Regions from separate parts of the Lysinibacillus sp. GW821-FHT14F06 genome, predicted to be linked through region 1. Evidence: predicted binding sites of a transcription regulator. Region 1 holds the regulator's gene; the other holds the start of a gene.

The links. The regulator Rex, encoded in region 1, represses fermentation and respiration genes when NADH is low (regulators of the CRP and FNR family bind a similar motif). The targets are predictions, from matches to a motif close to TTGTGAAATATTTCACAA.
Region 2: AC1RNS_RS09530 (cytochrome ubiquinol oxidase subunit I) is a predicted target of Rex. The motif match lies at 1,557-1,574, and genes of this name have one in related genera.

What each region holds. Positions count from the first base shown of each region.
Region 1 covers NZ_JBXAPF010000038.1:39,360-43,798, reverse strand. Annotated here, with positions in the region: gene AC1RNS_RS22940 (ABC-F family ATP-binding cassette domain-containing protein) at 1-1,271, opposite strand, end outside; gene AC1RNS_RS22935 (redox-sensing transcriptional repressor Rex) at 1,517-2,152, shown strand; gene AC1RNS_RS22930 (twin-arginine translocase TatA/TatE family subunit) at 2,318-2,503, shown strand; gene tatC (twin-arginine translocase subunit TatC) at 2,520-3,341, shown strand; gene AC1RNS_RS22920 (CPBP family intramembrane glutamic endopeptidase) at 3,428-4,192, opposite strand; gene groES (co-chaperone GroES) at 4,366-4,439, shown strand, end outside.
Region 2 covers NZ_JBXAPF010000008.1:30,842-35,280, forward strand. Annotated here, with positions in the region: gene AC1RNS_RS09520 (thioredoxin family protein) at 1-117, shown strand, start outside; gene AC1RNS_RS09525 (diacylglycerol kinase) at 214-1,128, shown strand; gene AC1RNS_RS09530 (cytochrome ubiquinol oxidase subunit I) at 1,824-3,170, shown strand; gene AC1RNS_RS09535 (cytochrome d ubiquinol oxidase subunit II) at 3,167-4,192, shown strand; gene cydS (cytochrome bd oxidase small subunit CydS family protein) at 4,205-4,327, shown strand.

The DNA of each region.
Region 1 (4,439 bases):
TCATTCATTAACGGCCATTCGTCCCAAAGCTCTTTTAAAACGCTTTTATTGCTTGTGAGCTTTGCCTGCTCCTGATCATAGTAACCAATTTGAACATTTGTTCCATAGCGAATTTCTCCAGAGAGTGGTGATAAATCTTTTACAATGGTTTTTAATAGAGTGGACTTACCTACGCCATTTGGTCCAACAAGCGCAATTCGATCTTCTCTATAGGTGCGCAAATGAATACCACTTGATATTTTTTTAGCACTATAACCTATTGTTAATTCATCAACAGATAAAACATCATTACCACTTTGACGGTCGATTGTGAAACCAAAGCTAGCTGATTTTTCATCGCTATCAGGAGATTCCATCCAATCTGTTCGTTCTAACATTTTACGGCGACTTTGTGCCATCTTTGTGGTAGAAGCACGCGCGATATTTTTTTGAATAAAGTCCTCGAGCTTGGCTTTTTCATCTTGCTGGCGTTCAAACATTTTCATGTCACGCTCATAATTTTTCGCTTTTTCATCTAAATAAGCACTATAATTGCCAGTATATTTTGTTACACGATGACGTGAAACTTCATAGACAATCGATACAACCTGATCTAAGAAATAGCGATCGTGGGAAACAATAAGAATTGCGCCTTCATAGCCCTTTAAATAAGATTCTAACCAGGAGAGCGTTTCGATATCTAAATGGTTGGTAGGCTCGTCTAGTATTAAAAGATCTGGTTTACTTAAGAGAAGCTTAGCAAGTGCTAAACGAGTTCGTTGCCCTCCTGATAATGAACGAATGGATTTTTCGTAATCCTCAGGATAAAACTGCATGCCATGAAGCACTGAACGGATATCAGATTCATATTGATAGCCGCCTGCATCCTTAAAGTTATGCTGCAATTGATCGTACTCAGACATTATTTTTGCATACAAAATAGAGTCTTCATATATTGCTGGATCAGCCATTTGTTGTTCTAGTGAGCGAAGGGTCTTTTCTTGTACCATAAGTGGTTCAAAAATGGTTAACATTTCATCCCAAATCGACAAGGTTGAGTTTAATCCAGCGTGCTGCTCTAAATAGCCGATTTGTATGCCCTTAGGAATAATAATATCACCCGCATCATATGACATTTGACCGGCAATTATTTTTAGTAAAGTTGACTTACCTGCGCCATTTCGTCCTACTAATGCAACACGATCACGATGTTGAACTTCTAACTTAACGCCACTTAATATTTCATCTGCAAGGAAGGATTTATATAGTTGATTGACCTGTAAAACAATCATTCTTGACACCTCAATTCTTCCTTAGTGTAATGGATGAACGATGTGCTTGCAATGTCGATGCTTTACTTATTCCGAGCTGTCATGTAAGATTGAAACGATTTCTCTTTAGTTAGTGGCGTAAATGGCGCCATTAACTAAAGAGAAATCCTCCAATAGAAATAATAAACTTTGTAAGTAGTTCATTAAGCATGTATCATTTAAAATATGTTTAGGCGAATTTGGTACATAAACGAGGAGGAAAAAGTTTGAAACAAGAATTAAAAATTCCACAGGCCACTACTAAAAGACTTCCTCTTTACTATCGATTTATCCAAAACTTTGCGCACGAAGGCATGGAACGAATCTCATCGAAAGAACTAAGTGAAGCGATGAAAATAGATTCAGCAACCATTCGCCGTGACTTTTCTTATTTTGGTGCACTTGGGAAAAAAGGATATGGCTATGATGTTCAACATTTATTAAAATTCTTTAGTCAAACGCTAGATCAACATGAAACGACAAAAGTAGCGTTAATCGGTGTGGGGAATTTAGGTAGTGCTCTATTAAAATATAATTTCCAAAAGAATCATAATACACATATCGTTGTAGCATTCGATTCAAAAGCTCCAAAGGATGGCAAGATGATTAGTAATATTCCTGTTTTTCATCCTGACTTATTGGAGGAAAAATATGCAGAATATGGCGCAGAGCTAGCCATTTTAACTGTCTCACCACGCTCAGCGCAAAAGATGGCTGACCGTCTAGCAGCCATGAATGCAAAGGGTATCTTAAACTTTACCCCAGAGCGCATTACTGTGCCAGATAAAATGCAACTCTTAACAATAGATTTGTCTGTCGAATTACAGGCACTTATCTATTTAATTCGTAATCAGGAAGAGTGAAAATAATACATAATTCCAAGTATAGTTCACAGTTTCTGTCAAATAGAAATATGAATTAAAATAAGAAGTAATCTATAAGAGTGACGAAAAACTTTCACATATAATTAGTTAGCAAAATGGCGAATTATGCGTTAAAATGATGGATATAAAGAGGAGGTGGCTGAAATGGGTCCAATAGGTCCAATGAGCCTCATTATTATCGGAGTTGTCGCGTTACTAATTTTTGGCCCTAAGAAATTACCAGAGCTTGGTAAGGCATTCGGTTCAACACTACGTGAATTCAAAAATGCTACTAAAGGATTAGCTGACGATGAAGATGATGATAAGAAAAAGAAAGAACTAGATAAGTAAGTTAGGATGTTGAGGAATGAATCCAAAAGATCTAACTGTTATTGAACATATAGAAGAATTAAGAAAACGGCTTTTCATAGTTGCCGTTTTCTTTGTTCTTGCTATGATTGCTGGCTTTTTTGTTGCAAAGCCAATTGTTAAATTTCTTCAATCTACTGTGGAGACTTATGATATAGAGCTCCATGCATTTGATGTAGTAACACCGCTTTCAATTTACATTCAAGTCATTTTTATCATTGCATTTATCCTATCATCACCAATATTGATGTATCAATTGTGGGCATTTATAAGCCCTGGGTTAAGGGAAGTAGAACGTAAAGCAACATTAAGTTATATACCTTACTCGTTTTTATTGTTTTTGGCAGGCTTGTCTTTTTCGTACTATTTTTTATTCCCATATGTCATCAAGTTTATGATGAATTTATCCGATGAATTGCAAGTTGAACAAACTCTTGGCATACATGAGTATTTTTCTTTTTTATTTAAGCTTACAATCCCCTTTGGTTTCCTATTCCAATTGCCGATTGTAATCTTGTTCTTTTCACGTATTGGATTACTATCCCCTGAAATACTAGTTCGTTTTAGAAAGTATTCCTATTTTGGTTTGTTTGTGTGTGCTGCCATAATCGCTCCACCTGAGCTGGCTTCACATTTAATGGTTTCAGTACCTTTGTTTGTTCTTTATGAAATTAGTATTATGATTTCGCGTATTGGCTATAAAAAATACCTGAAATCAGAGGAAATGCGATTGAAAGAGGAGCAGGAAGCTGAGCAAAAACGGCAGATTGAAGAGGCACTTGAACAGCAACGACGACAAATAGAAGAATTAAATCAATAACATAAGAAAAGCTCGATGCATGCGTATCGAGCTTTTTATTGTGAAGGATAAAAGAAATCAGTGGGAAAAATGCTCCCACTGATTTTTTATTGCACTTTTTGTAGTTCTTCAAGCAACTTTTGCAATCGTTCTGCATACACTTGTACAAGTGTCACAAAACCATTCAGCATGACGTGGGCGATAATGGACGTCCAAATGCGTTTTGTCTTGTGGTATAAAAAGGCAAAAATCAATCCACAAATTGTATAAAGCAAGATATGTGAGAAGTCCCTATGAATAAGAGCAAAGAAAATAGCACTTACTATAGCCGCTATCCAGAAATTCGTAGTTTGGACAAGCGATCCAAAAATAACACGACGGAAAACAAATTCCTCTAGAATTGGTCCAAATACAACTATAGCCAGTATTGCTATTGGAGCACCTTTTGCAATGGCCACAATATCAGCCGTATTTTGTGAGCCACCTTTGATTCCAAACACAGCCATTTCTATAGCCGCACCAATCATTTGACCAAAAAATACTAGGAAGAAGCCGATAATACCCCACATAATTGTAAGTGGTATAGTCTCCTTTTTACCTTGATAGACATTCCAAAAAGCCTTATCACGAGAGGTAAGAATTAAACTTAAAATTAACGCAATGGCGAAGCTTAGTGCAATATACCAGCCTTGTGTAAGTGGAGCGGCTTGTTCACTAGCTAAACCAGTAGTACTCATAACAAGCTTGTGAAATGGTTCTATTAGCCATTTGCCTGATATTTGCATGAGGATATAAATCAATAAAACATATAGGGCTGTTTTTTTATGTTTATTTACTTTTTGAGAATTAGTCACAGTCAAAATCCTTTCCATTCATTATGCTACCTTTCTATTGTAGAGGAATCTGGAAAGAAAACAAAATTTTTCGAAGTTCTGACTTGCAAAAAAAAGTGTGATTGATTATCATAATAATTGTGTTAGCACTCAACTGGATAGAGTGCTAATAAACTCTCAACAAACATTTAATTAATAGGAGGTTGTTTCACTTGTTAAGACCACTAGGAGATCGTATTGTAATTGAACTAATCGAGGTAGAAGAAAAATCTGCATTCGGTATTGT
Region 2 (4,439 bases), on a different contig from region 1:
GAAGATGCACAAAAGGCATTATATGCGGAAATTCGTGAGGAAAATATAACGAATCAATCCTATTGGACATTTGTTTATGAGGATTTTAAAAATCAAGTGACAGCTGCGTGGGAATAGTCGTTAATGGAGTGCGGTGTGTCTAAAAAATAGTGCAACATTTCGGCGAATATTTCGTTGAATGAAATAGAATCTTATGAAGCAGGAAGGTATGTTATGAAACGTGCAAGAATCATTTATAATCCTACATCTGGACGAGAGGTATTTAAAAAGCATCTACCAGAAGTATTGGAAAAACTAGAGGTAGCAGGCTATGAGACATCTTGTCATGCAACAACTTGTGAAGGCGATGCAACCATTGCGGCAAAAAATGCAGTAGAACGAGGCTTTGATATTATTATTGCGGTTGGTGGAGATGGCACATTAAATGAAGTTGTTTCAGGTGTGAGCCCATTCGAAAAACGTCCAAAAGTTGGTTTAATTCCGATGGGTACAACAAATGACTTTGCTCGCGCTGTGCATATTCCCCGAAATATTGAAGATGCTGTAGATATTATTATACAGGGTGATACGTTGCCAGTGGATGTAGGTTTATTAAATGGGGAACGCTATTTCATCAATATTTCTGCGGGTGGCCGCATTACCGAGTTGACCTACGAAGTACCAAGTAAAATGAAAACAATGCTAGGACAGCTAGCTTATTATTTAAAAGCAGTAGAAATGATTCCATCCATCAAGGCTTCCCACATGCGTATTGAATATGATGGTGAGGTTTTCGATGGAGATGCAATGATGTTTTTATGTGGCTTAACAAATTCAGTGGGCGGCTTTGAAAAACTTGCACCAGACGCAAGTATCAATGATGGATACTTTACGTTATTAGTATTGAAAAAAGTAAGCCTTCCTGAATTTATCCAGCTGGCAGCAATGGCTTTAAGAGGTGAGCATTTAAATGATGATCGAGTGATTTATAAAAAAGCAAGTGTGGTAAAAGTGACGACAGAAGATGAAATACATTTAAACCTAGATGGCGAATATGGTGGGGATGCGCCTGCCACGTTTGAAAATCTAAAACGCCATATTGAAATTTTTGTGCCACTTGCAGATATTCGTGAGGAAGATCGTATTTAAATTGAATAATTAAACCGAGGAGCTTTCTTGTGCTTAATCCAGTGCAAGAGAGCTTTTCTTTTGATTTTTAAGTGTGATTAATTGGAGGCTCAATTTGGATATTCTTCGCTCAATAGTGAAAGAAAGAGCTCAACAAGAGTACTGGACCGTTTAATAGTGAGAGGAAGAAACGCAAATAAGGGATCGCATCGTTTTCAATCTAAGGAAAAGTAGCTCAAAAAGAACGGCTCAATTGTGGAGAGAGGAAGCTCAAAATAGAGATGATTCCGCCTAATAGTGAAAGGAAGACTCTCAAAAAACATGCTACTCATGAATGGATTAAAATAACTTAAGTTTCAATTTTTTTCATCTAATTATGGTTCTAAAAAACCGCTCTATAATATAGTATTAATTTCTATAAATAGGTTAAAATTCATGGTGATCATTGATTGTGAATGAATTAAGAAAAATGTTTGGCAAATGTGCGTATATTACTTGAACAAAATTTGAAACCTTTATAATAGGCTGAAATTTCGGTCCATTTTAAAGGTTTTTTTCGTTGTAATAGTGGAAAATGAGGGTATAGCTAAGGGAAAGGAAGTGTTGCCTTTGTATAAGTCACAGGAAAGAAAGCTCATTTGGCTAAGCTTCGGTGTTGCAATTATCATGCTACTTTCCATACTTGGAAGAATATTCGGAAGTTAGGGGGCAATGAGATGATTAATGAATCAGCAGTCTTTTGGAGTAGAGCATTAACTGAGCTAACATTATCGTTCCATATTATTTATGCAACGATTGGTGTTGGTGTTCCGTTAATGATTATGATTGCTCAATGGACTGGATATAGAAAGAACGATGAGCATTATATTTTAATGGCGAGACGCTGGGCACGTGGTTTTGTCATTACTGTTGCAGTTGGTGTAGTTACGGGAACAGCAATAGGCTTACAGTTATCTTTATTATGGCCTAACTTTATGCAACTTGCTGGTCAAACAATTGCGTTACCACTCTTTATGGAAACGTTTGCATTTTTCTTTGAAGCTATCTTCTTGGGAATTTATTTATACACATGGGATCGCTTTGATAGTCAGAAAAAGCACATGTTATTGCTAATTCCTGTAGCTGTAGGTGCATCCATGTCTGCTGTGTTTATTACAATTGTCAACGCATTTATGAATGCACCACAGGGCTTTGATATTGTAGATGGGCAGCTAGTGAATATTCAACCCTTTTTAGCAATGTTTAATCCAGCGATGCCAACAAAGGTAGCTCATGTTCTTGTGACAGCCTATATGACATCGGCATTTGTCTTAGCAGCAATTGCAGGATACCGTATGCTTCGAGGTTCTAAGCATGTGTACCATAAAAAATCATTATTATTACTTATGAAGATTGGCCTGATTTTCTCTATTGCAGCAGCAATTATCGGAGATTTCTCAGGAAAGTACTTAGCAGAATACCAGCCAGAAAAATTAGCGGCAGCTGAATGGCATTTTGAAACGGAAGATAAAGCCTCACTTATACTTTTTGGTGTGTTAGATGGTGAGGAAGTGAAATATGCCATAAAGGTTCCGTATGCCCTTAGTATATTGGCTCATAATAACCCAACTGCAGAGGTTATTGGCTTAGATCAATTTGCAGAGGAAGACAGACCACCACTTTATATTCACTATCTTTTTAATATAATGGTGTTTATTGGCATGTTCATGGTGCTTGTCTCACTGCTTTATGTAGTGGGGAAAGCACGTAACTGGCAGTTTATCCACACACGTTGGTTTAGATGGATTATTGTTGCAGGAGGACCGCTTTCCATTATTGCTATTGAAGCAGGCTGGTGGCTCGCAGAAGTTGGGCGACAACCTTGGATTTTATATGGATTAATGCGAACACCAGAGGGGGCAACTACGAGTGACCATGTAGATTTAATGATGCTATTATTTACTGGTGTCTATGCCGTATTGGCAGTAGGAAGTATTGTGGTATTGGTTCGTATGTTCAAAAAGAATCCAATTGAACGTGAAATTGAAGATCGCCATTCTGAAAAAGGCGGTGATTTCCTATGACTTTAGAGATTTTAGGTATATCAGTACTATGGATTTTCCTATTCGGCTATGTCATTGTTGCATCAATTGATTTTGGAGCAGGCTTCTTTAACGCCTATAGTCTACTCATTGGGAAAAATCATATTTTAACGAATATTATTAAGCGTTATTTATCGCCTGTTTGGGAAGTAACGAATGTCTTTTTAGTATTTTTCTTTGTCGGGATTGTAGGGTTTTTCCCACAAACAGCCTTTTATTATGGAACGATTTTACTTGTGCCAGTTAGTATTTCACTCGTGCTACTAGCAATACGAGGCTCCTACTATGCGTTTGAATCATACGGCTCAAGAGGTCATATCGGATACACACTGACATATGGTGTGGCAGGCTTACTTATCCCAGCCTCTCTATCCGTCGTATTTGCGATTGCTGGTGGCGGATATGTTGATATTGTCAATGGGCAGCCCGTCTTAAATTATTGGACGCTCTACACAAGTGCATTTGCTTGGAGTATTGTCGTTTTGAGCATAGCTGCTGTACTTTATATCTCAGCTGTATTTTTAACATGGTATGCCCATAAAGCAAAGGATAAGGAAGCCACAAACCTAATGCGAAAATATGCGCTTATCTGGGCCGCACCTTTAATGGTTAGTGCGCTAGGCATTGTGTATGAAATGAAATCCATCAACCCAGAGAGCTATAATCATATGGTTGAATTATGGTGGCTGTTTGCCATTTCAGCAATCCTATTTATTATTACGGTGTTATTAATATGGATGCGAAAAAAATATGGTCTTGCTGTAGGACTATTGATTGCACAATTTGCAGTGGCATTCTTTGCGTACGGTATCGCGCAATATCCATATTTACTGTACCCGTATTTAACAATTTACGATAGCTTCACAAGTACACAAATGGCGATTGCACTCGTGATTGCGTTTATTTTAGGTCTATGTCTGCTTATTCCGTCACTATTTTTATTGCTGAAGCTATTCCTATTTAACAAAAATTACGTGACAGGAAAAGAAGACAATCACGCATAGGAGGAAAGAATAATGGAGAAATTTCTTATGTTTTATGCGCCATTTATTGTAGTAATTCTAGGAATTGTCGCAGCATTCTGGTGGGCTCCCAAAGATCATCATATAGCAAAAGAGCAAGAAGAGAGTCGCGAATAGCGGCTCTTTTTTCGGCAGGGCGAGGATGGTCAATCAGGATAGCTCAGGTAAAGGGAAGAACTGCTCAGGTTAGAGAAGAATCTGCTCGGGTAAAGAGGAGACCTGCTCAGGT